Regions from separate parts of the Cobetia sp. Ld8 genome, predicted to be linked through region 1. Evidence: predicted binding sites of a transcription regulator. Region 1 holds the regulator's gene; each other region holds the start of a gene.
The links. Region 1 encodes LexA, which represses DNA repair genes until DNA is damaged. Its sites were predicted from a motif close to TACTGTNTANNTANACAGTA; they were not measured.

Region 1 (7,330 bases):
TCAAGTCCGGTGAAGTGGCGCCGCCGAAGATGGACCCGATTCCGATGCCGGAACTTGCCTGCGTCAAGGTCGAGGACCACTACGTGCTGCGCGATGGCGCCAGTGGCCTGTTCCTGGCGGCCAGTCAGTTCCCCAAGAATCGCGAGACGCGTCCGCCGCTGGTCAAGGAGCTCAAGGCGCACGCCGACGAGCTGCCGGAGAAGTATCACTTCATTCTCGAGGCCCCGGATCAGGACCCGGACGGACGTCCGGCGCAGATTCGCTTCTCGCGCAAGGTCAAGGCTCAGTACGTCATGACCGATGAGGAAGGCAAGGCGACCGGTTGGAAAGCGACCTACGACAACGGTCGCTGGGTCGTCGAGGACAAGCGCAAGGGAGCCAAGAGCTGATGAGCCAGCGTGCCCGTACCAATCAGCTGCTGTATCAGGCCGAGTTGCTGCTGGCCCAGTCAGCAGCCTCTGGCGACGATGAGCATGCCGTGGCGCGTCGCATGGCCGGTGAAGAGGGCGCGCTCGCCCTGCTGGAGCTGGCGCTGGCGTCATTGCTGGAAGAGTGTGCCGTGACGGCGCGCTGGCCAGAGGGTAGCTGGCGCGAGCGCCTGGCGTCGCCGCCGACGCCCATCGCCGAGGTCGAGCAGCTGCGCAGCCTGCTGGAGCATTCCGACAGCTGGTTGTCTGAGCTGGTCGCGGATGTGACCCGCCTGCATGAAGAGGGCGGCGTCGCTCGCCGCGAGGAATCGCGTTCGCGTGGTGATGGTCTGATCATCGCGGCAGCCTCGAGCGCCTCGCTGGCCGAGCGTCTCAGTGCCGCCATCACGGCATTCAAGGCGCTGCTGCCGCAGCTGCGCGAGTCGAGTGTCGAGTGGTAGGTCAAGGCGTTGATCTGGTGCTGCACGCTGGTGATGACTGGCGCATGGCAATCGGGTGACGTTTCGCCTTCACGGGTGCTAGACTGATCGCATTGTGGCAAGCCCTGCATTCTCCGGTACGACCATGGCTCTGGCTGTGGTCGTACTTTTTTCTGCGTCGCTGATGGCAACGCGGTGCCGGGCTTGCCAGCCGTCGCGCTGACGATTACAACGACGCCGGTATCTCGCGAGATGCCGTGCAGGAGGAATGACGTGTCCGATCCCGCCGTACTTGAAATTGTGCAAATGGAAGATGGTGAAGTGATTCTGCGCGCCGCGGAAAGCGAAGGTGAGCCGCTGCTCAGCATTCGCATTTCGGACGAGGCCGCTGATCTGCTGCGTGACAATCGTTTCGAGGTCGCGCGTGAGATGATCGACCACGCCATCACCCGGACTCGCCTCTGGGATGGTGAAGAAGACGAGGACGAGCAGTCAGAAGGCATCGTGCACTGATTCATCGCTCGCGCTTCGCGCACAAAAAAACCCGCCTCGAGGCGGGTTTTTTTGTGCAATGCGTGCGGCTTTTCTGCTGCTCAGAACTCTGCGAGAAAAGCGCTGCTGGTCAAGGCCTCAGTGCAGGCCGCCATCGCGGATGACGCCCACCCCGAGACCCTCGATCTCCAGGCTGTCCGTGCGCAGGTCGACCTTGATCGGCGAGAAGTCCTCGTTCTCGGCTTCCAGCCACACGTAATGCCCGTCACGGCGGAAGCGCTTGACGGTGACCTCATCCCCCAGACGTGCCACCACGATCTGGCCGTCACGCACGCTGCTGGTGCGGTGCACGGCCAGCAGGTCGCCTTCCAGAATTCCCACGTCCTTCATCGACACGCCGCGCACGCGCAACAGGTAGTCGGCAGCCGGCGAGAAGTAGTCGCTCGGCAGCGGGCAGTGACGGTCGATATGCTCGCTGGCAAGAATCGGACTGCCGGCGGCCACTTCCCCGATCACCGGCAGACCATCGTTGGCGCTGTCGTCGACGTCAGCCAGCGACGGCACGCGAATGCCACGTGAGGTGCCCGGCACCATCTCGATGGCGCCCTTGCGCTTGAGGGCACGCAGATGCTCCTCGGCGGCATTCGGCGAGCGGAAGCCCAGCGCCTGGGCGATTTCGGCCCGCGTCGGTGGGTAGCCAGAGGACTTGATGGTCTTGATGATGAAGTCGAAGACATCCTGCTGGCGCGGAGTAAGCGGCTGGGTCATGGCATTGCCTTTGGCCTGGGCGGCATCTTGAGCTGACGGCACGGGGTGTGCATCCATACAACTGTCATTGTATCCAGTCATGGCGGTCATGCAAGGCATCGTGGCTTGCGTGGTGGCCTCAAAGGGCAGGTAGTCGTCGAGATATCGCTGTCTGGCGACTTTTCGTGCCGATATCCGAGGCACTCTTTCTTGAAGGGAATGCCTGGAAGGGAATGCCTGGAAGTGAATGCCTGGAAGTGAATGCCTGGAGATGAACCCGGCCTGGCTCTGGCGTGGGTGGTCAGTCACCGAGCATGACGAGCCCTTGAATCGGCTCGGTCAGCGTTGAGGGAATATCAGGCTTGGCTAAACCTCTGGTGTTTGAAACGCGAGAGAATTGTCAGTCATGGCATGGCGCGCTAGAATCAAGGTGTTTCAAACGAATGTTCGCCGATGGTAGTGCTCACGGGTGCCATGATCGAACGCGCCTTGCGGTGAACCTGCACCACCTCATGAGAGAGTCGCCGCGCGGGGCTTGCGCCGTGACCTACGACTCCAGTCCTTTTCTACCTGACAAGGGTTCCGCCCATGGCCCAGACCGATACCGTTACCCGCATCCTCGATACTGCCGAGGTGCTGTTCGCCGAGCGCGGCTTCGCCGAGACCTCACTGCGCAACATCACCAGCAAGGCCAAGGTCAATCTGGCGGCGGTGAACTACCACTTCGGCTCCAAGAAATCGCTGATCCAGGCGGTCTTCGCGCGCTATCTCGACCCTTTCAGTGAGCGTTTCCACGCGGCACTCGACAGCATCGAGCAGCAATACGCCGGGCGTCAGGTGCCGCTGGAGGTCCTGCTGGAGGTGATGGCGCGTACCGTGCTGGAGGTGCCGGCCGAGCGCAACAGTCTGCGTACCTTCATGCGCCTGCTCGGGCTGGCCTATACCCAGGGTCAGGGCCACATGCGGCGCTATATCCGTGAGCATTACGGCACGGTCTTCAGCCGCTTCGCCGAGCTTCTGAAGCTGGCGACGCCTGATCTGCCGGACAACGAGCGCTTCTGGCGTCTGCACTTCATGCTCGGCAGCGTGATCTTTACCTTCTCGGGCCTGGATGCGCTGCGCGATATCGAGGAGGCCGAGTACGGCCATCACACCACGGTGCGCGAGCTGATCCAGCACATGCGTCCGGTGGTGGTCGCGGCGATGGCAGCGCCGCTGCCTGCCTCGCTCGGGGATGGTGAGGCGGTCACCCAGGCGGCCAGCTGATGGCCTGCTGGGTAGCGGTGGATCTCTCGCGCCAGAGGCTTGAGATACGCAATGACATGCCGAGTGGCAGTCGTGATGCGCCGCCCCCCGCGGCTGACCCTGACGCGCTGGTGCACGCCTGCGCGATCTCCAGCGGCCTCAACGGTATCGGCGAGCTCGACGGCAGCGGTTGCACGCCAACCGGCTGGCATGTGATTCGTGCCGCCATCGGGGCGGGCAATCCGCGTGGCGCCGTCTATCGCGGCCGGCGCTTCACGGGCGAGGTGTTCACGCCCGAGCTTGCCTTAGAGCATCCTGAGCGTGACTGGATCCTGACGCGCATTCTGTGGCTCAGCGGCCGCGAGCCCGGCGTCAATCGTGGTCGCAATGCCCGCGGCGAGCGGGTCGATAGCCTGCGCCGCTACATCTATTTTCATGGCACGCCCAGCACTGAGCCCATGGGGGTAGCGGCGTCCCACGGCTGCATTCGCTTGCGTGATGACGATCTGCTGCGACTCTTTGCCGAGGCTGTGCCCGACACTCCGGTGCTGCTGCATGCCTGAAGGCGTTGGTGTCCGAGTCTGATACCCTCCATGAGCTGTTACCGGAATCTACGTGACAGCCCCTTGCCGAGGCGCAGCTGGCCGCGACTGTTCGATAGGGGTTCAGTCGGCTAGAATTGCGCCTTTCCTCGCGCTGGCAGCCTGATTCATCACGTTTCTTCCAGGCTGCCGAGCCCCGTAAAAGACATGAAGTCCTGGCGGTCGTGATTCCTCTCTTCACGGGACATCACTGCCGCAGGCCATGGACAGGAAGGATGACATGACACAGCCGCTGGGCTCCGTAATGGTCGATGTTGCGGGGCTGACCCTCGCCCGCGACGAACGTGAACTGCTGGCACGCCCTGCCGTCGGGGGCGTCATCCTGTTTGCGCGCAATTGCGCCTCTCCCGAGCAGGTGCTGGAGCTGAGCCGCGAGATTCGCAGCGTCAATCCCCACCTGCTGATCGCCATCGATCAGGAAGGCGGGCGCGTCCAGCGTCTGCGCGAGGGCGTGACACGCCTGCCAACGATGCGCAGCCTGGCACAGTGCTGCCTCGGGCGTGACTGTGATGGCTGCGGCGAAGACGCCCAGGCCGCAGGCCTGGGTCTGGCACGCGATGCCGGCTGGCTGCTGGGCATGGAAATGGCAGCCATCGGCTGTGATATCACCTTTGCGCCGGTACTGGATATCGATGTGGCGGGCTCGACCATCATTGGCGATCGCAGCTTCGGCGCCACGCCGGAAGACGTCATCGCGGTGGGCGGCGCTTTCATCGACGGGTTGCAGGAGGCGGGCATGTCCGCCGTCGGCAAGCATTACCCGGGGCATGGTGGCATCTCGGCAGATACCCATCTGGAGCGCGTGGTCGACCCGCGGCCGTTCCGCGAGCTGCGCGAGCATGACCTCAAGCCCTTCGCGGCCCTCGCCGAGCGTCTGGGCGGCGTGATGCCGGCGCATGTGATCTATCCGGATTTCGATGCACGTCCCGCGGGCTTCTCGCCCAGCTGGTTGGGCCTGCTGCGCGAAGAGTTCGGCTTCAAGGGCGCCATCTTCTCCGATGATCTCGGCATGGCGGCGGCTGTCGCGGAAGGTGGTCCGGCAGAGCGTGCGCGCCTGGCGCTGGACGCCGGCTGCGACATGGCGCTGGTCTGCAATGACCCGGCCGCCGCGCGCGAAGTGCTCGACAGCCTCGATGACGATGAGCAGCGCCACCGTGGCAAGCGCCAGGCGCGGCTGCGCTATGCGCGAGCTCGCCCGACGCTGGATGGCCTGGTGGGGCTGGCACGCTGGCGGCGCACCCACGCGCGGCTCGAATCGATGGCGGCCAGTCAGGCATCACGGCAGGCTGACATGCCCTCGGGCACGCTAGGCGCTGCCGAGGCGCCTGAGGCGTCTGACGCACGGTCGGCCTCTGAGTCCGGTAGCGCGCAATAATCAGGCACGCGGTGCCTCTTTCGAGTCGAAGACTGGCAAGGAATACCCATGGCTGAGCAATCCGCCACCGAGGCTGCTGCCGACAAGCTGGCAGCGCCTGCCGAAGAGATGATCAATCAATGGGTCGAGCCGCTGCGCCACTGGGTCGAGCAGACCTTTGGTCTGCCGCTGTGGGGCATCAATCTCGCTCTGCTGCTGCTGGCGGTGCTGTTGCTGCACCTCATCGAGCGAGTGGTGCTCAGCCGCCTGGCGACGCATGCCGAGAAGAGTCGCAACCTGTGGGATGACGCCCTGGTGCATGGCCTGCGTCATCCCTTGTCATTCTGGCTCTACAGCATGGGGGTGTTGCTGGCGCTCGGCATCATCGCCGGCCAGTTCAGCCTCGGCGGGGCCGAGAAGTATCTGGGCACGGCGCGCCAGATCGTGACCCTGCTGGCGCTGGCCTGGGCGTTGATTCGCATGGTCAAGCGCTTCGAGGCGCTGCGCACCATGCCGCCGCCCGGCACCAATGTCAACGCGATGGATGCCACCACGGCCTCGGCGATCAGCAAGCTGCTGCGGGCGGTCGTGGTCGTGCTGGTGGGGCTGGCCATCCTGCAGAATCTCGGCGTCTCGCTGTCCGGGGTGCTGGCCTTCGGGGGTGTCGGCGGTATCGCGGTCGGCTTTGCGGCGCGGGATCTGCTGGCCAACTTCTTCGGCGCCCTGATGATCCATCTCGACCGGCCTTTCAAGGTCGGCGACTGGATCCGCTCACCGGACCGCGAGATCGAGGGCACCGTCGAGGATATCGGTTGGCGCCTGACGCGCATCCGCACCTTCGACATGCGGCCCCTCTACGTGCCGAACGCCATCTTCACCAGCATCTCGGTGGAGAATCCGTCGCGTATGTACAATCGCCGCATCTTCGAGACCGTGGGGCTGCGCTATGAGGATGCCGCCCAGGTCGGCCCCATCGTTGCCGCGGTACGCGAGATGCTGGAAGGCCATGACGAGATCGATCAGACGCGCACCCAGATCGTCAACTTCACCACCTACGGTGAGCATTCGCTGAACTTCTTCGTCTATGTCTTCACGCGCACCACCGACTGGGTGAAGTACCACGCGATCAAGCAGGATGTCCTGCTCAGGGTGCACGACATCATCCGTGAGCATGATGCCCAGGTGGCGCTGCCGGGCCAGCGTCTGCATTTTGCCGATGTACTGTCCTTCGAAGGACGCCACCATGAACACGACGCCGAGGCTGAGAATGCCGCGGCGTCATCAGACACGCAGACGCGCGGGTCCCGCCGCCGTTCTGATTCAACCGCCGCTGCTACATCCTCCTCTGCGCCCGTCCGGCGTGGAGATGAGGCCAGTGACACCCAGGAAACTCCCGATGCTGACTCCGACGCCTGAGACCCTCACCGCCCTGCATGACGAAATGCGTGAGGTGATGGACAACGCCGATTGCCTGATCCCGCAAGCTGACCTTGAAGTGGCACTCGACCGCATGGCCGTTGAGCTGACGGAACGCCTCGGCGATCGCATGCCGATCTTCTATTGCGTGATGAACGGCGGCCTGATCACCGCCGGCCAGCTGCTGACCCGCCTCGACTTCCCGCTGGAAGTCGATTATCTGCACGCCACTCGCTACCGTGGCGCGATGCGCGGCGGTGAGCTGTTCTGGCGCGTCAACCCGGAGCTGCCGATGGCCGGTCGCGACGTGGTGATCGTCGATGACATTCTCGATGAGGGTGGCACCCTGGCCGCGATTCTCGAGTACTGCCGTGAAGCCGGTGCGCGCAGCGTGTCCAGCTGTGTGCTGGTCGACAAGAAGCATGACCGCAAGGCCTATCCGGGCTTCAAGGCCGATTTCTGTGGTCTCGACGTCGAAGACCGCTTCCTGTTCGGCTTCGGCATGGACTACAAGGGCTACTGGCGTAACGCGCCGGGCATCTACGCGCCCAAAGGTCTGTAAGATTTGCTGGATGGCAGCCGCCATCCCGCGATATGACACTCGTTCACCACCCGCCCGGGCAACCG
Region 2 (7,330 bases), on a different contig from region 1:
ACGGGCGGCAAAGGTCACGCGCATGCCGAACGCCTCGGCCAGCCTGCCCACCGCAGTGCCCAGCTCTCCCTTGCCGATGATGACCAGATGCTTGCCGGACAGCTGCACCACGGGGCGTCCCATCAGGCAGAAGGTCGCGCTGCGTTGCCACTCGCCCGCGGCGATGTCGGTCTGGTATTCCGGCAGGCGGCCTGCCAGTGCCAGCAGCAGCATCCAGGTGTGCTGCGCCACCGAGTGAGTGCCATAGGCATTGACGTTCATGACTCGAATGCCGCGTGCTTCGGCGGCCGCCATGTCGATATTGTTGGTGCCGGTCGCCATCACCGCGATCAGCTTGAGGGTCGGCAACTCATCCAAGTGGTGCGCCTCGATGCGTACCTTGTTGACCAGCACGATGGAGGCACCGCTCAGCCGTGGCACCACTTCCTCGGGCGCGGTCGCGTCATGACAGACCAATCCTTCCAGGCGGGCCTCGAGACGCGAGAAGTCCAGCCCGTCACCGACGGAGCCGGCATCGAGCATGACGGCCTGCGGGGCGCCGGTGGACGAGGCAGGCTCGCAGTGAGAGGAAGCGGGCGTGGAAGAATGAGAGGGAGACTGCGCAGTACGATCGTGATCGGACATAGGTGCCTCATGATGGCGTAGGAAGATAGATAGGAAGACAGAAAGGCTGGCCCGGAAATGACGAGTGCGTAGCGTCTGGGCCGGTTTGTGCTTGGGTGTTGCCCCGCACGGGGCCGAGCACGCTATAATGTGCCCCTTTCGCTTTGACTTGAAAGCCGCTCAACTGGCCTTATTGTAGGCGTCTCTTGCTGGTGCTTGCGAAAGCTCTCATGTTGGGGCCGCAGGTGCGCTGAACGCAAGACGCGCCGCAAGGCATAACATTGTCATGGTTCATGGTGCTCAGACAGCCCCGTGACCAGTATTGTCAGGAAAGAAAACCATGCCGATCTATGAATACCACTGCAAGGCCTGTGGCCATCGGATGGACAAGTTGCAGAAGATCAGCGCTGCGCCGCTGACGGAGTGCCCGGAATGCAAGACGGACCAGCTCGAGAAGCTGGTCTCCGCCGCCGGGTTCCGTCTGGCAGGCAGTGGCTGGTACGAGACGGATTTCAAGTCCGGCAGCAAGAAGAATCTGGCCGGTGGTAGCGACAGCACCGCCTGACACAGCTGGGATAGTGCGTCAGGCATCAGCGTGATGAGGGTCAGGGGCGCCCAGCGGGTACCCTTGCCCCTCATCGCCAACGGCAGGCCCTCTGAGACAGATGCGCATCAGCGCGTCGATCATGAATTTGAGCAACAAGGAATCAACATGCGCAGCCACTATTGCGGCAAACTGAACGAGACCCTGATCGATCAGGATGTCACTCTGTGCGGGTGGGTGCACCGCCGTCGCGACCACGGTGGCGTCATCTTCCTCGACATGCGCGACCGTGATGGCATCGCCCAGATCGTCGTCGATCCGGACACCGTCGATGCCTTCGCCACTGCCGACAAGGCGCGCAGCGAGTTCGTGCTGCGTATCAAGGGCCGTATCCGTCTGCGCCCGGAAGGCACCCAGAACCCGAACATGCCGACAGGCATGATCGAAGTGCTGGCCAAGGACGTCGAAGTGCTCAACACCGCACAGACGCCGCCGTTCCAGCTCGACGACCACAACAAGGTCGGTGAGGAAGTTCGCCTCAAGTATCGTTATGTCGACCTGCGTCGTCCCGACATGATCGAGAAGCTGCGTCTGCGCTCGCGCATCACTCACAGCGTGCGCGCCCAGCTCGAAGCCCTGGGCTTCCTCGACATCGAAACCCCGATCCTGACGCGTGCCACGCCGGAAGGCGCACGTGACTATCTGGTGCCGAGCCGCACCTACGCCGGCAGCTTCTTCGCACTGCCGCAGTCTCCCCAGCTGTTCAAGCAGCTGCTGATGGTCGCCGGTGTCGATCGTTACTACCAGATCGCCAAATGCTTCCGTGATGAAGACCTGCGTGCTGACCGTCAGCCGGAGTTCACCCAGATCGACCTCGAAGCCAGCTTCGTCGACGAGCAGGACATCATGGGCATGACCGAGACCATGATCCGTGGCCTCTACAAGGAAGTGCTCGATGTCGAGCTGGGCGACTTCCCGACCATGCCGTACTCCGAGGCCATCAGCCGCTTCGGTTCCGACAAGCCGGACCTGCGTATCCCGCTGGAACTGGTCGATGTCGATGACCTGATGAGCGGCGTGGACTTCAAGGTCTTCTCCGGTCCGGCCAAGGACGACAAGGGCCGTGTCGCCGCACTGCGTGTGCCGGGCGGTGCCAGCCTGTCACGCAAGGAAATCGACGCCTACACCAAGTTCGTCGGCATCTACGGTGCCAAGGGCCTTGCGTGGATCAAGGTCAACGAACGTGCCAAGGGCATCGAGGGTCTGCAGTCGCCGATCGTCAAGTTCATGGAAGACGTCGTGGATGAAGTGCTGGACCGCTGTGGCGCCGTCGACGGCGACATCGTGTTCTTCGGCGCTGACAAGGCCAACATCGTGGCCGAGGCCATCGGTGCGCTGCGCGTCAAGCTGGGTGAAGACCTCAACCTCTACACCCGCGAGTGGGCGCCGCTGTGGGTCGTCGACTTCCCGATGTTCGAAGCCGATGCCAACGGCCGCCTGAGCGCGCTGCACCACCCGTTCACCGCGCCGTCCTGCACGCCGGAAGAGCTCAAGGCCAACCCGGAAGCGGCACTGTCTCGCGCCTACGACATGGTCATCAACGGCACCGAGCTGGGTGGCGGCTCCATCCGTATCCACGATCAGGCCATGCAGCGTACCGTGTTCGAAGTGCTGGGCATCGGTGAAGAAGAAGCGGAAGAGAAGTTCGGCTTCCTGCTCGACGCCCTGAAGTTCGGCGCGCCGCCCCATGGTGGTCTGGCCTTCGGTCTCGACCGTCTGGTGATGCTGATGACCGGCGCCAAGACCATTCGTGAAGTGATTGCCTTCCCGAAAACCCAGAGCGCCGGCTGCATGATGACTGACGCCCCGGGTGTGGTCAGCGGTGAGCAGCTCAAGGAGCTGAACATCCGTCTGCGTCAGAAGGTCAAGATCGAAGACGAAAGCGGTCAGGCCTGATTCAGCGGCGCATGACCGAGAGAGTGACTGGTGGGGCCGTCTGGACTGATTCGATCAGACAAGGGCGGTCCCGCAGTGGCAGGTTTGTCCCTTTGGCCTGGTAGGCGAGGGGGCGAGCAAGCCCGACAAGGCGGTGCGAGACTGTTTGCTGGCGTTCACGTCAGGCGATGACAGTGTCGCACCGCCTTTTTTGTGGCATGGTAGCTGGTTATATACACAGTAAGAGCGATGGCGCGATGACGACAGCGAAGACGCAAGGTGTGAGAGACGAGGCGGCAGCATGATCATTCTTGGCATCGACCCGGGCTCACGTCTGACCGGGTATGGGGTATTGGATGTCTCTGCGGCTCAGCCTCGCTATGTGGACAGTGGCTGCATTCGCATGTCACAGGTCAGCCTGGATCAGCGCCTGGCGCAGATCTATGCCGGTATCAGCGAGGTGATCGCCCTGCATCGCCCCGCTGAATTCGCCATCGAGCAGGTCTTCATGTCCAAGAACGCCGATTCGGCGCTCAAGCTGGGCCAGGCGCGCGGGGCTGCCATCGTGTGTGCGGCCAATCACGGCTTGCCGGTGTTCGAATATGGGCCGCGGCAGATCAAGCAGGCCGTGACCGGTACCGGCGCCGCCGAGAAGTCACAGGTGCAGCATATGGTCACGCATACGCTCAAGCTTTCCGCCACGCCGCAGGCCGATGCCGCCGATGCGCTGGCCATTGCGCTGACGCATTGTTTCGCGCGTCGACGCCTGACGCCCGGCAATGACCAGTTGGAAGCCTTGGGGCTGGGGAATACCAGTCGACGCAAGGGAACCCGTGTACGGCGTAGCAGCAGCTGGCGAGACTTCGAGCCCGACGCCTGACATGCCGCTGAGCGACAAATGCGGTATTGTGCTCAATTAATAGCGATTTTTCAGTCACTTGTAGAGTGTCTGCCGAGCCTGGCAGCAGCCGATTGCGTGATGCGCCAAGCCGCGTGGCATCAGGCTTCGTGCCATCACCCAAGGTATGACTGTCAGAAAGATGCGACAAATTCGTCGTGACACTGGGACATGCCGCCTACGCTTCATCTTTGGTAGGCTTGCCCGCATTGTAACAATCCGTGCAGAGAATCGGGTCTGCGAGCAGCACGATCCCACCGAACACGTTCTCTGCCGAGCAAGGACAGCCGCAACATGATTGGACGCCTGACCGGGACATTGCTGGAAAAACAACCGCCGCAGCTGGTGCTTGATGTACAGGGTGTCGGTTATGAACTGGAAGCTTCGATGAACACCCTGTTGGGCTTGCCGGCCGTGGGCGAACATTGCCAGCTTTACACCCACCTGGTGGTGCGCGAAGACGCGCAGTTGCTGTACGGCTTCGGCAAGGAGCCCGAGCGTCGTCTGTTCCGTGAATTGATCAAGATCTCCGGTGTCGGTCCGCGACTGGCGCTGGCGATTCTGTCGGGAATGGAGCAGTCCGATTTCATTCGCTGTGTTCACGACGAAGACAGCCGAGCGTTGACACGTCTGCCGGGCGTCGGCAAGAAGACGGCGGATCGCCTGATCATCGAGATGCGTGATCGCCTCAAGCATTGGACGCTGCCGGCGGATGATGGGCTGGATGAAATGGCGCGTGCCTCCCAGCCGCAACCGCCGGTCACCCATCCTCTGGCGGATGCCGAAGCCGCGCTGGTGTCTCTGGGCTACAAGCCTGTCGAGGCGGCCAAGATGCTCTCCGGGCTCGAGACCGGCGCCTCCACCGAAGCGCTCATCAAGGCGGCGCTGGCGCGCAAGATGGCCAGCTGAAGCCTCGCCAGGGCAGCAAACATGCGCCCTATAGTTTCCGTGAAGGAAACGGCGCATCGTGATTGGATTTATTGACTAGGGGTTGGCAGGTTACTGGGGTAGAAAGTGCGCGCTTGAACGCAGATGCGCTAGATCGTTGCACCGCCCTGGCAAACCTTGCCACCTGCCACTGACGCACGTTCATGGCCCATGACCCGCGTCATGTGCGTGACCTGCGTCATCAGGAGTTGAGCAAGCATCATGATGGAGTCGGACCGACTGATCTCCGCGGCGACGCATGATCCGGAAGAGCGGATCGATCGCGCCAACCGGCCACGCACGCTGAGTGACTACATCGGACAGCCCATCGTCCGCGAGCAGATGGAAATCTTCATCAGTGCCGCGCGAGGACGAGGCGATAGTCTGGATCACACCCTGGTCTTCGGCCCGCCCGGTCTCGGCAAGACGACGCTGGCGCATATCATCGCCAGCGAGATGAGTGTCGATATCAAGTCGACCTCCGGGCCGGTGCTGGAGCGGGCAGGGGACCTGGCAGCGATGCTGACCAACCTGCAGGAAGGCGATGTCCTGTTCATCGACGAGATTCACCGCCTGTCTCCGGCCGTCGAGGAAGTGCTCTATCCGGCGATGGAAGATTACCAGCTCGACATCATGATCGGTGAAGGCCCCGCGGCCCGCTCGATCAAGCTTGAGCTGCCACGATTCACCCTGGTCGGCGCGACGACGCGCGCGGGGCTGCTGACGGCGCCGCTGCGCGATCGCTTCGGCATCGTCCAGCGCCTCGAGTTCTACGATATCGAGTCACTCACCGACATCGTGGCACGCAGTGCCAGGCTTTCCGGCATGGAAGTCGAGATGGAAGGGGCGCTGGAGATTGCGCGTCGTTCCCGCGGCACGCCGCGTATCGCCAATCGCCTGCTGCGCCGGGTGCGTGACTTCGCCGAAGTGCGCTCGGATGGTCGCTTGACGCTGGAAGTGGCCGACAAGGCGCTCAACATGCTCAACGTCGACAGCCACGGCCTGGATCACATGGACCGTCGACTGCTGCTGGCAATGATCGAGAAGTTCGATGGCGGGCCGGTCGGGGTCGATTCATTGGCGGCGGCCATCGGGGAAGAGCGCGATACCATCGAGGATGTGCTGGAGCCCTACCTGATTCAGCAAGGCTTCATGATGCGCACGGCGCGTGGGCGACTGGTTACGCGCTCGGCCTATCTGCACTTCGGGATCACCCCGCGTGAAGAGCAGGCGCGGCTGGGACAGGAAGGAAGTGACGCGTCATGACATCTGAAGGCGCAGGAAATACGTTGAAGGGTGAAGCTGCATGTTTTCACCATACTGTGCGCGTCTACATCGAGGATACTGATGCCGGTGGCATCGTCTACTACGTGAATTATCTGCGCTTCATGGAGCGCGCTCGCAGTGAATGGTTGCGAGCAAAGGGTTTCACGCAGCAAGCCTTGCTTGAAAAAAGCATTCAGCTGGTAGTACACAGCGTAACAAATCGTTATCTTCGTCCTGCGCATCTGGACGACCTGCTGACCGTGACGGCAACGGCAGGTGCCTTGCGCGGTGCACGCTTGACGTTCACCCAGAAGGCGCTGCGCGGTGAGCAGATATTGAGCGAAGCGGAAGTCGTGATCGCTTGCGTCGATGCCACGACCTTGCGTCCCAGACGCTGGCCCGGGGAATTGCTTGCGGCTCTTGAGGTCTGAGATCACAAGGCGCAGACGAGGCCGCTGCCAGCCAGGCGCCGAGACGCCAGGCTGATGAACAGATTATTTATCGTGTCACTGATTGACGGTGGCACAGACTGAACCAAGTAAAGAGGGATTTCCGTGGAAGATTCGATGTCGATCATTTCGCTGTTCGTGAACGCCAGTCTGGTCGTTCAGGCAGTCATGTTGCTGTTGCTGGCAGCTTCCATTGCATCCTGGGTGGTGATCTTTCAGCGCGGGATGGCATTGTCCCGTGCCAAGCAGGCTTACGCGGCCTTTGAAAAGCGCTTCTGGTCCGGGGTCGACCTCAATCACCTCTATCGTGAATTGCCGACGGATGAAGAATCCACCCCGGGCGCCTCTGGCGTCTTCCGTGCCGGCTTCCGCGAGTACAGCCGCCTCAAGCCCAAGTCCAGCAATGCCGATGCGGTGATGGATGGCGTGCAACGCAGCATGCGCGTCACGCTGTCACGTGAAGAAGAGCGCCTGAACGTTCATCTGCCGTTTCTGGCCACGGTCAGCTCCGTCAGCCCCTATGTCGGTCTGTTCGGTACCGTGTGGGGCATCATGGGCTCCTTCCAGGCACTGGGTACGGCTCAGCAGGCAACTCTGACCACCGTCGCCCCCTGGATTGCCGAAGCACTGGTCGCGACTGCCATGGGCCTGTTCGCGGCAATCCCGGCCGTCATCTTCTACAACCGTCTGGCCAGCCGTGCTGATCAG
Region 3 (7,330 bases), on a different contig from region 1:
ACGCCTGCGACTGCAGCCGCCGGGCAGCGTGGCATTCTACAAAAAGCCGTCATGGCACGCCAACTTGTGGCATTTGGCAGCGCCCACGTTCATCGGCCATTCAGCTTGCGTTGCCCTTCTGGTAAGATAATGCGCCGTTTTTGACGGCATTCAGGAGGAAGCCGCAGGAACACTGCGACAGCAAGGCATTCGTCACGAATGTACACGTCATGCGAGGCATTGCCCCGGGATCGGGTGGCCACGCACCCACAGTTCGCCCGCTCTGTCCGCAACACTCCCAAAGCTGGCACAACCCCACATAGAGGTACTCGCATGAATGCGGTAATTCTGGCCGTCCTGGTCATGGTCGGCCTGTCGTTGGCTCGCGTCTCGGTCGTCTTCGCGCTGGTCGCCGGCGCCCTGGTCGGCGGTCTGTTCAGCGGCCTGTCCCTGACCGACACGCTCGGCGCCTTCAATGACGGTGTCGGTGGCGGCGCCAAGGTCGCGCTGGCCTATGCCACCCTCGGTGCCTTCGCCGTCGCCCTGTCTCGCTCCGGTTTGCCGGACCTGCTCGCCGCACGCCTGATCGGCCTGCTCAATGGCGAAAGCACGCCGCGCCGCCAGACGGCCATCAAGTACGGCCTGCTGGGCAGCGTGACCTTGGTCGCGATTTCCTCCCAGAACCTGATTCCGGTTCACATCGCCTTCATCCCGATCCTGATTCCGCCGCTGCTGGTCGCCATGAACCGCCTGCGCCTGGATCGTCGTGCCGTGGCCTGTGCACTGACCTTCGGCCTGACCGCGCCCTACATGCTGCTGCCGGTCGGTTTCGGCTCCATATTCCTCAACGACATCCTGCTGGCCAATATCAATGAGGCCGGCCAGTCGCTCGGCCTCGACGTGACCCGCGGCATGGTGCCGATGGCGATGGCGATTCCGGTCGGCGGCATGTTCCTCGGCCTGCTGACGGCGCTGTTCGTCTCCTACCGCAAGCCGCGTGACTACGCGACCCGCGAGATCAAGTCCAGCAACGTACCGCACCACACGCCCATGCACACGCCGTCCAAGAGCGGCCTGATCATGGCAGGCGTCGCCATCATCGCCGCCCTCGGCATTCAGCTGTATTCCGGCTCGATGATTCTCGGCGGCCTGGTCGGCTTCGCCATCCTCTCGCTGGGTGGTCTGTTCAAGTGGAACGAAGCGGATGACCTCTTCACCTCCGGCATGCGCATGATGGCGCTGATCGGCTTCATCATGATCTCGGCGGCAGGTTTCGCTTCCGTGATGAAGGCCACCGGCGACATCCAGACCCTGGTCGACGCCTCCTTCCACTTCATCGGTGACAACAAGCCGCTGGCCGCGCTGGTCATGCTGATGGTCGGTCTGTTCATCACCCTGGGTATCGGCTCCAGCTTCTCGACCATTCCGATCATTGCCGCCATCTATGTGCCGCTGGCGCTGCAATTCGGCTTCTCGCCGCTGGCTACCGTCGCGCTGATCGGCACCGCCGCCGCGCTGGGAGACGCCGGCTCACCGGCCTCTGACTCGACCCTCGGCCCGACGGCCGGTCTGAATGTCGATCAGCAGCACGACCACATCTGGGACAGCGTGGTGCCGACCTTCATCCACTACAACATCCCGTTGATCGTGTTCGGCTGGGTGGCCGCGATGACGCTGTAATCCGCTGAACGACAGTCTCACACCCAAGCGAGATGCCAGACATGCCAACGCCCGACAGAGAGGACTCCCTCACTGTCGGGCGTTGTCGTTGCGGAGCCGACTCAGGCGCAATGAATGGGTACCGCCACTGGACAGCCATCCAGTCTTTTAGCATGATGCGCGCATGCGCAAGATCCTCCACGCCGACTGCGATTGCTTCTATGCCGCCGTCGAGATGCTCCGCCATCCCGAGTGGCGCGAGGTGCCCATCGCCATCGGTGGCCGCACCGAGCAACGCGGTGTCATCGCCACCTGCAACTATCCCGCACGTGCCTTCGGCGTACGCTCGGCGATGTCGACTGCCCGCGCGCTGCGCCTGTGCCCTCAGCTGATTCTGGTGCCCCCGGATTTCGAGCGCTACCGCGCCGTTTCCGCCGAGATCCAGTCACTCTTCCATGAGCTGACGCCCCTGGTGGAGCCCCTCTCGCTGGATGAGGCCTATCTGGATGTCAGCGCCGTGACTGACTTTCAGGGCAGCGCCACCTGGATGGCGCGCTGGTTGAAGGAAGAGGCGCTCAAGCGCACCGGCATCACGCTTTCCCTTGGCGTGGCCGCCAACAAGTTTCTGGCCAAGATCGCCAGTGACTGGGAAAAGCCCGATGGCCTGACGGTGATCACCCCCGAGACCAGCGACGCCTTCATCCGCCAGCTGCCCGTCGGCAAGCTGCATGGGGTCGGCCCCGCGACGCTGGCGCGTCTGACGCGCCTGGGCATCACCACCTGCGAAGACATGCGCACCACGCCGTTGACGACACTGGCCGAGCACTTCGGCAAGTTCGGCACCCGCCTGCACGAACTGGCGCACGGCATCGATGAGCGACCGGTGCGTGTCGAGCGCGAGCGCAAGTCGATCAGTGTCGAGCACACCTTCGATCACGACCTGCCTGATCTGCCGGCCTGTCTCGAGCGCCTGCCCGCCCTGCTCGAACGCCTGACCAGCCGTCACGCCCGCCATGACCAGCCGGTGCTGGCCAAGCAGTTCGTCAAGATCCGCTTCAGCAACTTCGAGAGCACCACGCTGGAAAGCCTGCTCCCAGCCTCGACCACCACACTGCCGAGCGCCAACAGCTTCGCCCTGCTGATGGAGCAAGCCTGGCAACGCGGCCATCGACCTGTGCGCCTGCTGGGCGTCGGCGTGCGCCTCAAGGCCCGTGAGGACGCCCAGCAGCTGGGATTGTTCTAGCTCCTTGCTCGTTCGCGGTCATGCCTCCGCCTTCGCCTCGGGCGAAGAGCGCTCTGCCGCAGTGGTATCCGCTTCACCTTCATCGCCCCAATCTCCCCAGAGCGCCGAGGGGGAACGCAGACGAATCTCCAGCGGCAGACCTTCCACATCATGCTGAACGTCGATGGCTTCGAGGGGGCGCAACCTGACTTCGAGCATCGCTTGATTGGCATCGAAGGGGCCCGCCAGCTGTGAGGGCAGCTTCTGGGTCAGCTCCGGCGGCGCCACGATACGCGCCAATACACTGCGGCCATCCGCGAAATGCGCCTCGGCCACTCGCCCGACAGCCACCTTGCCGACATATTTCGGCGAGAAATAGGCATGCAGTTCCGGCGCATTGGCAGGCACCAGCACGCCCAGAGGTTCGCCAGCACTCACCTGCTGACCAGGCTGTACATAGCTCTTGGCCAACAGGCCATCCTGAGCCGCCATCAAGGACATCGCCGCGATACTGGCTTCGATACGCGCCAGCTGGCGAGTCAGGTCCTGACGGCGCTGAACTACCGGGCCAGCCAGCTCGGAGCGCGTATTCTCGCGCAGCTGCAGCAGCAGGTTCTCACGCGCTCCCGACAGTTGATCCTGAGCACTGGCACGTGCCACGTGAATACTGGCGAGGTCCGTCAGGGGGACCTCACCCTGGCGACGGAAGTCATCGAACTTGTCAGCCAGCCCGGACTGGAAGCGCAATGAGGCCTCGGCGTTATCGACCCGCTGGCGAGCGGTATCGACCAGCGACTCGCTCTCTTGCTGTGCCCCCTTGTCGGGAAGCGTGGCCAGAATCTCCTTGAGCGCGGTGCGATCAGCCTCCAGCTCACCATCCTCGAGCACGAACAGGGGGCTGCCCTGCTTGACGCGCTGGCCGGCACGCTGAGGCACATCCACGACACGCGCATCACGCGGACTGGTGATCACCAGCGGCTCGTGCGTCAGTACCGCCGGGGCCGACAGCAGCAAGCGGTCGCGCAGCGCATACCAGGAGAAGGCCACCACCGGCACCAGTACCAGAGCCATCAGCCCTATCCAGCGCCAGCGCCCTCCGCCCCGCCTGGCCTTGGCGTAGGGGACCTTCAGCCCGGACTGCTGGTCCGGGTGACGAGACTTTTCCGGGTCAAATCGAATATCCATCAGAAGCGTTTTCCTCGGCGCAGGACCCACCACGGGGCCATGCTGGTTTCTTCGTGGCTGCGACGCAGCATTTCATTGAGAATCGCGACCAGTGCCAACAGACGCATGCTCAGCTGGTAGAACGGAAGCACCGGCAGCCAGACCATGTTCCTGAGCGCGACCGGAATGTCGCGACTGACACAGCAAAGCCCGGCCAGCGCGTACCAGCTGCACAGCAGCAGATAGATGAGATAGAGCAGCACGCTGATCGACACCGCATGCACCAGTGGCTGGGTGGCGTACCACCAGATGACATAGCCACCGATCAGGAAAGGCAGCGCCACACTTTGCACCAAGCCGTAGGTCATCGTGAACAGCGTGCCGGGCCACCCCATCAAGCGCGGCCGCATGCCACGCCAATGCTTGCGCAGGTAGATGAAATAGAGGTCGCCCTCCCAGCGCATGCGCTGACTCGCCAGGCTGCGCAGGGTTTCCGGGCCATCCGTGAAGCCGACGGCTTCGGGGATGAACGCAAGTCGCATATGCGGATGGCGACGCTGGTACTGCTTGAGACGCAAGGTAAGATCCAGGTCTTCCGCGGTATGGGTGTCCCAGCCGCCGACCTGACGCACGATATCGGTGCGGAAGATGCCAAAGGCCCCCGAGATGTTGTTGATCAGATTCCAGCGCGCCAGCCCGGTACGGCCATATTCGATCGACAGCAGGTATTCCAGGGATTGCAGGCGTGTCGCCAGCGAGACCTTGCGATTGCGAATGCGCAAGTTGCCGGCCGCCGCCAGTACATCGGGGTCTTCGAACACCACCACGCTGCGCGTGACCATGTCACTGGCGAAGCCGGTATCACCATCCAATGCATACACCAGCTCACCGGTGGCAAGCCCGAGCCCGGTATTGAGTGACGAGACCCGCCCCCCGCGCTGCCACTTGGGCACCACCCGCAGGGTACGGTTGGCATGCTGCCGAAAGGCACTGGCCTGACGCCGGGCAGCCGCCAACGTCTCGTGATTGGCCGTGGCGCCATCGATCACCATGATCACCTCGACGTGGCCGGGATAATCCTGATGCAACAAGGATTCGGCGCTGGCGGTCACCCCCTCGCCTTCGGAATAGCAAAGCACCAGGCAGCTGACGGAGGGATAGCGCTCGGGCATGCCCCTGGCATCATGAGTGCTGCCCCAGCCGCGATCGCGCAGATGGCCGACCATGCCAGTAATCACGATGGCGGCCAGCGGCAGTTCGAAGAGAATCAACAAGGGCAGAATGGATACCGCCACCCACGGCGAGTGCAGCATCGAGCCACTGACCCAGTGCATTTCCATCAATACCTGCGAGACAAAGATATCCAGCTCTCTCATGCCTCGGCCTCGGATGGCATCTTGCCACTCGGTTGACCAGACGCTTGATCGTCCAGCAATTGCGCCAGCCAGTATGGCGCCTTGCCTGTGCAGCGCTCGCTGGGTAGCTCATGCATCTCGAGCGCGATATTCAGCCCCGCGTCGTCCTCTGCCAGATCAGTCAGTGACTTGATGCGTCGTGCGATATCCGCAAAGTGTTCACGGGGCGTATGGGGCAGTAGAAAGAGCCAATGGCCGGCGTCGTATTCACAGACCAGGTCAGTATCACGCAGCAGGCTCGTCAGACGCTGGGCCATGGCGCTCAATGACGCAGCCGGCGATGAAGCCGACAGCGGAGACGCCACCGAGCGTGAAGGAAGGGCGCCGGAGGACATCACCATCAGCAGATGGCGGTGGGCATGACGACGGGCGAGCGGCACCAGCAGGTCCAGCATGTGATGAAGCTCGGCGCGTGAGACTCGCTGTCCCACCATCTGCTCGGACATGCCTTCCTTGCGCGGCAAGGCAACGACGCGACGCCCGGCTTCGCTGAGCGCCAGCGAGGCAACACGTTGCTGGATCAGCTCTCCGGGCTGCTGCAACTGGCCGCAATCCATGCACTGGACTTCCACCTCGCCCTCTACCAGCCATAGATCACATTTCCCGCAGGCCAGCGATTCCAGCGGTCGATCATAGTCGACCCCGATATGCCGCAGCCGGACATGACATTTCGGGCAGACGAGTCGTTCGTCATGCGTGAAGTGATCCAGACGGTCCACATGACCGCAGGTAAAACAGTGCAGCCCATCGAGCGCCACGAGATCCAGATGGCGGCAACGCGGACAGACATCGATATAGTTGAGGTGCACGCTGCGACACTGTCGGCAATGACGCGTGCGTGTCATGAGCGTCACCTCGCGGGTCCAGCCACGCTGAGCGAACAGCGCAAGCAGATCGTGCTGCACGCTGGCAGTCATGCCCCATGCACTCAACAGAGGCCATTCACAACCGGCCATCAGTGCAGGTGACAGAGAGACCTGCAGGACATGGTCGGGATAGAGGCGCCACCAGCGCAGCAGACGCTCGGCGCTCGCCGACAGCCCAGCCTCGGGTTGCTCAGCTGACGCCGAGGCCTCCAGGCGCTTCACCACATCTGACAGGTCAAGCAGACGGCTGCCCGGCCATTGATTGGCCAGCGCCTCGACTGCCGGAGAGCTCGCCCCCGTCACGATCACGGGCATCAGCGCTCCTGGCGCCGTGGCTCGGATATCGCACAACAGGCGCTCGGCCTCCTGCAGCGTCAGATGCCCCGCCGGCTGAACCGCCAGATGGATGGCATCACACTGGCTGCCCGCAGAAACGTCAGTCGCAGGAAAGCCAGTCGCAGAAAATTCAGCCGCGGCGGCGTGCGAGGCGCGATATGGCGCTCGCTCCGTAAGCATCGCCAGCAGGTCCTGTGACTCGACTGCCCACTCTCCCTGTTCGATCTGCGAATGCCCACCACTTGAGTGCTCACTACTTGCAGCCGCAGGACGGCCAACAACGGCTATGTACATCAGAAAATCCCGTGAGGTCAGTCTTCGCCCCACCACGCGCGCCCATACTTCAGCATGAGGCATCACGGATGAAACACTGGTTCAGAATCAACCCCATGGGACTGACACCATGAAATGGAGTTCATGGCGGATTGCCAACATCGGCCTTTTGAGCAGTGGTTTCATACCCTCATGTCGTCAAATACACATCTATCTAATGACAAGGACTGAGAAAACTGACACAAAAGTTTGATGCAAATTGCATTTAACCTGATGGACTATTGAATCTCTCCTCGTTGAACCTCTCCCTCCGTCAAGCCCCCCCCCCCAATGCATGGCCTCCCAGTCATTCCCTTGGCATGCGCGTCCTGACGATACTGCTCTGCTCAACACACTCCCTGGCAACCAGATGGCCG

Region 2: ruvC (crossover junction endodeoxyribonuclease RuvC) is a predicted target of LexA. The motif match lies at 3,306-3,325, and genes of this name have one in related genera.
Region 3: dinB (DNA polymerase IV) is a predicted target of LexA. The motif match lies at 1,785-1,804, and genes of this name have one in related genera.

Annotation. Positions count from the first base shown of each region.
Region 1 covers NZ_JBISHF010000008.1:456,198-463,527, reverse strand. Annotated here, with positions in the region: gene topA (type I DNA topoisomerase) at 1-389, shown strand, start outside; gene ACJJV2_RS12915 (DUF6586 family protein) at 389-868, shown strand; gene ACJJV2_RS12910 (hypothetical protein) at 1,121-1,360, shown strand; gene lexA (transcriptional repressor LexA) at 1,478-2,107, opposite strand; gene ACJJV2_RS12900 (TetR/AcrR family transcriptional regulator) at 2,675-3,352, shown strand; gene ACJJV2_RS12895 (L,D-transpeptidase family protein) at 3,352-3,894, shown strand; gene nagZ (beta-N-acetylhexosaminidase) at 4,154-5,308, shown strand; gene ACJJV2_RS12885 (mechanosensitive ion channel family protein) at 5,357-6,703, shown strand; gene ACJJV2_RS12880 (hypoxanthine-guanine phosphoribosyltransferase) at 6,684-7,265, shown strand.
Region 2 covers NZ_JBISHF010000007.1:848,439-855,768, reverse strand. Annotated here, with positions in the region: gene ACJJV2_RS08435 (D-2-hydroxyacid dehydrogenase) at 1-624, opposite strand, end outside; gene ACJJV2_RS08430 (FmdB family zinc ribbon protein) at 944-1,168, shown strand; gene aspS (aspartate--tRNA ligase) at 1,316-3,103, shown strand; gene ruvC (crossover junction endodeoxyribonuclease RuvC) at 3,384-3,962, shown strand; gene ruvA (Holliday junction branch migration protein RuvA) at 4,275-4,889, shown strand; gene ruvB (Holliday junction branch migration DNA helicase RuvB) at 5,130-6,173, shown strand; gene ybgC (tol-pal system-associated acyl-CoA thioesterase) at 6,170-6,604, shown strand; gene tolQ (protein TolQ) at 6,740-7,330, shown strand, end outside.
Region 3 covers NZ_JBISHF010000007.1:43,498-50,827, reverse strand. Annotated here, with positions in the region: gene ACJJV2_RS05180 (Na+/H+ antiporter family protein) at 313-1,659, shown strand; gene dinB (DNA polymerase IV) at 1,823-2,881, shown strand; gene ACJJV2_RS05170 (HlyD family secretion protein) at 2,900-4,045, opposite strand; gene ACJJV2_RS05165 (glycosyltransferase family 2 protein) at 4,045-5,400, opposite strand; gene ACJJV2_RS05160 (hypothetical protein) at 5,397-6,620, opposite strand.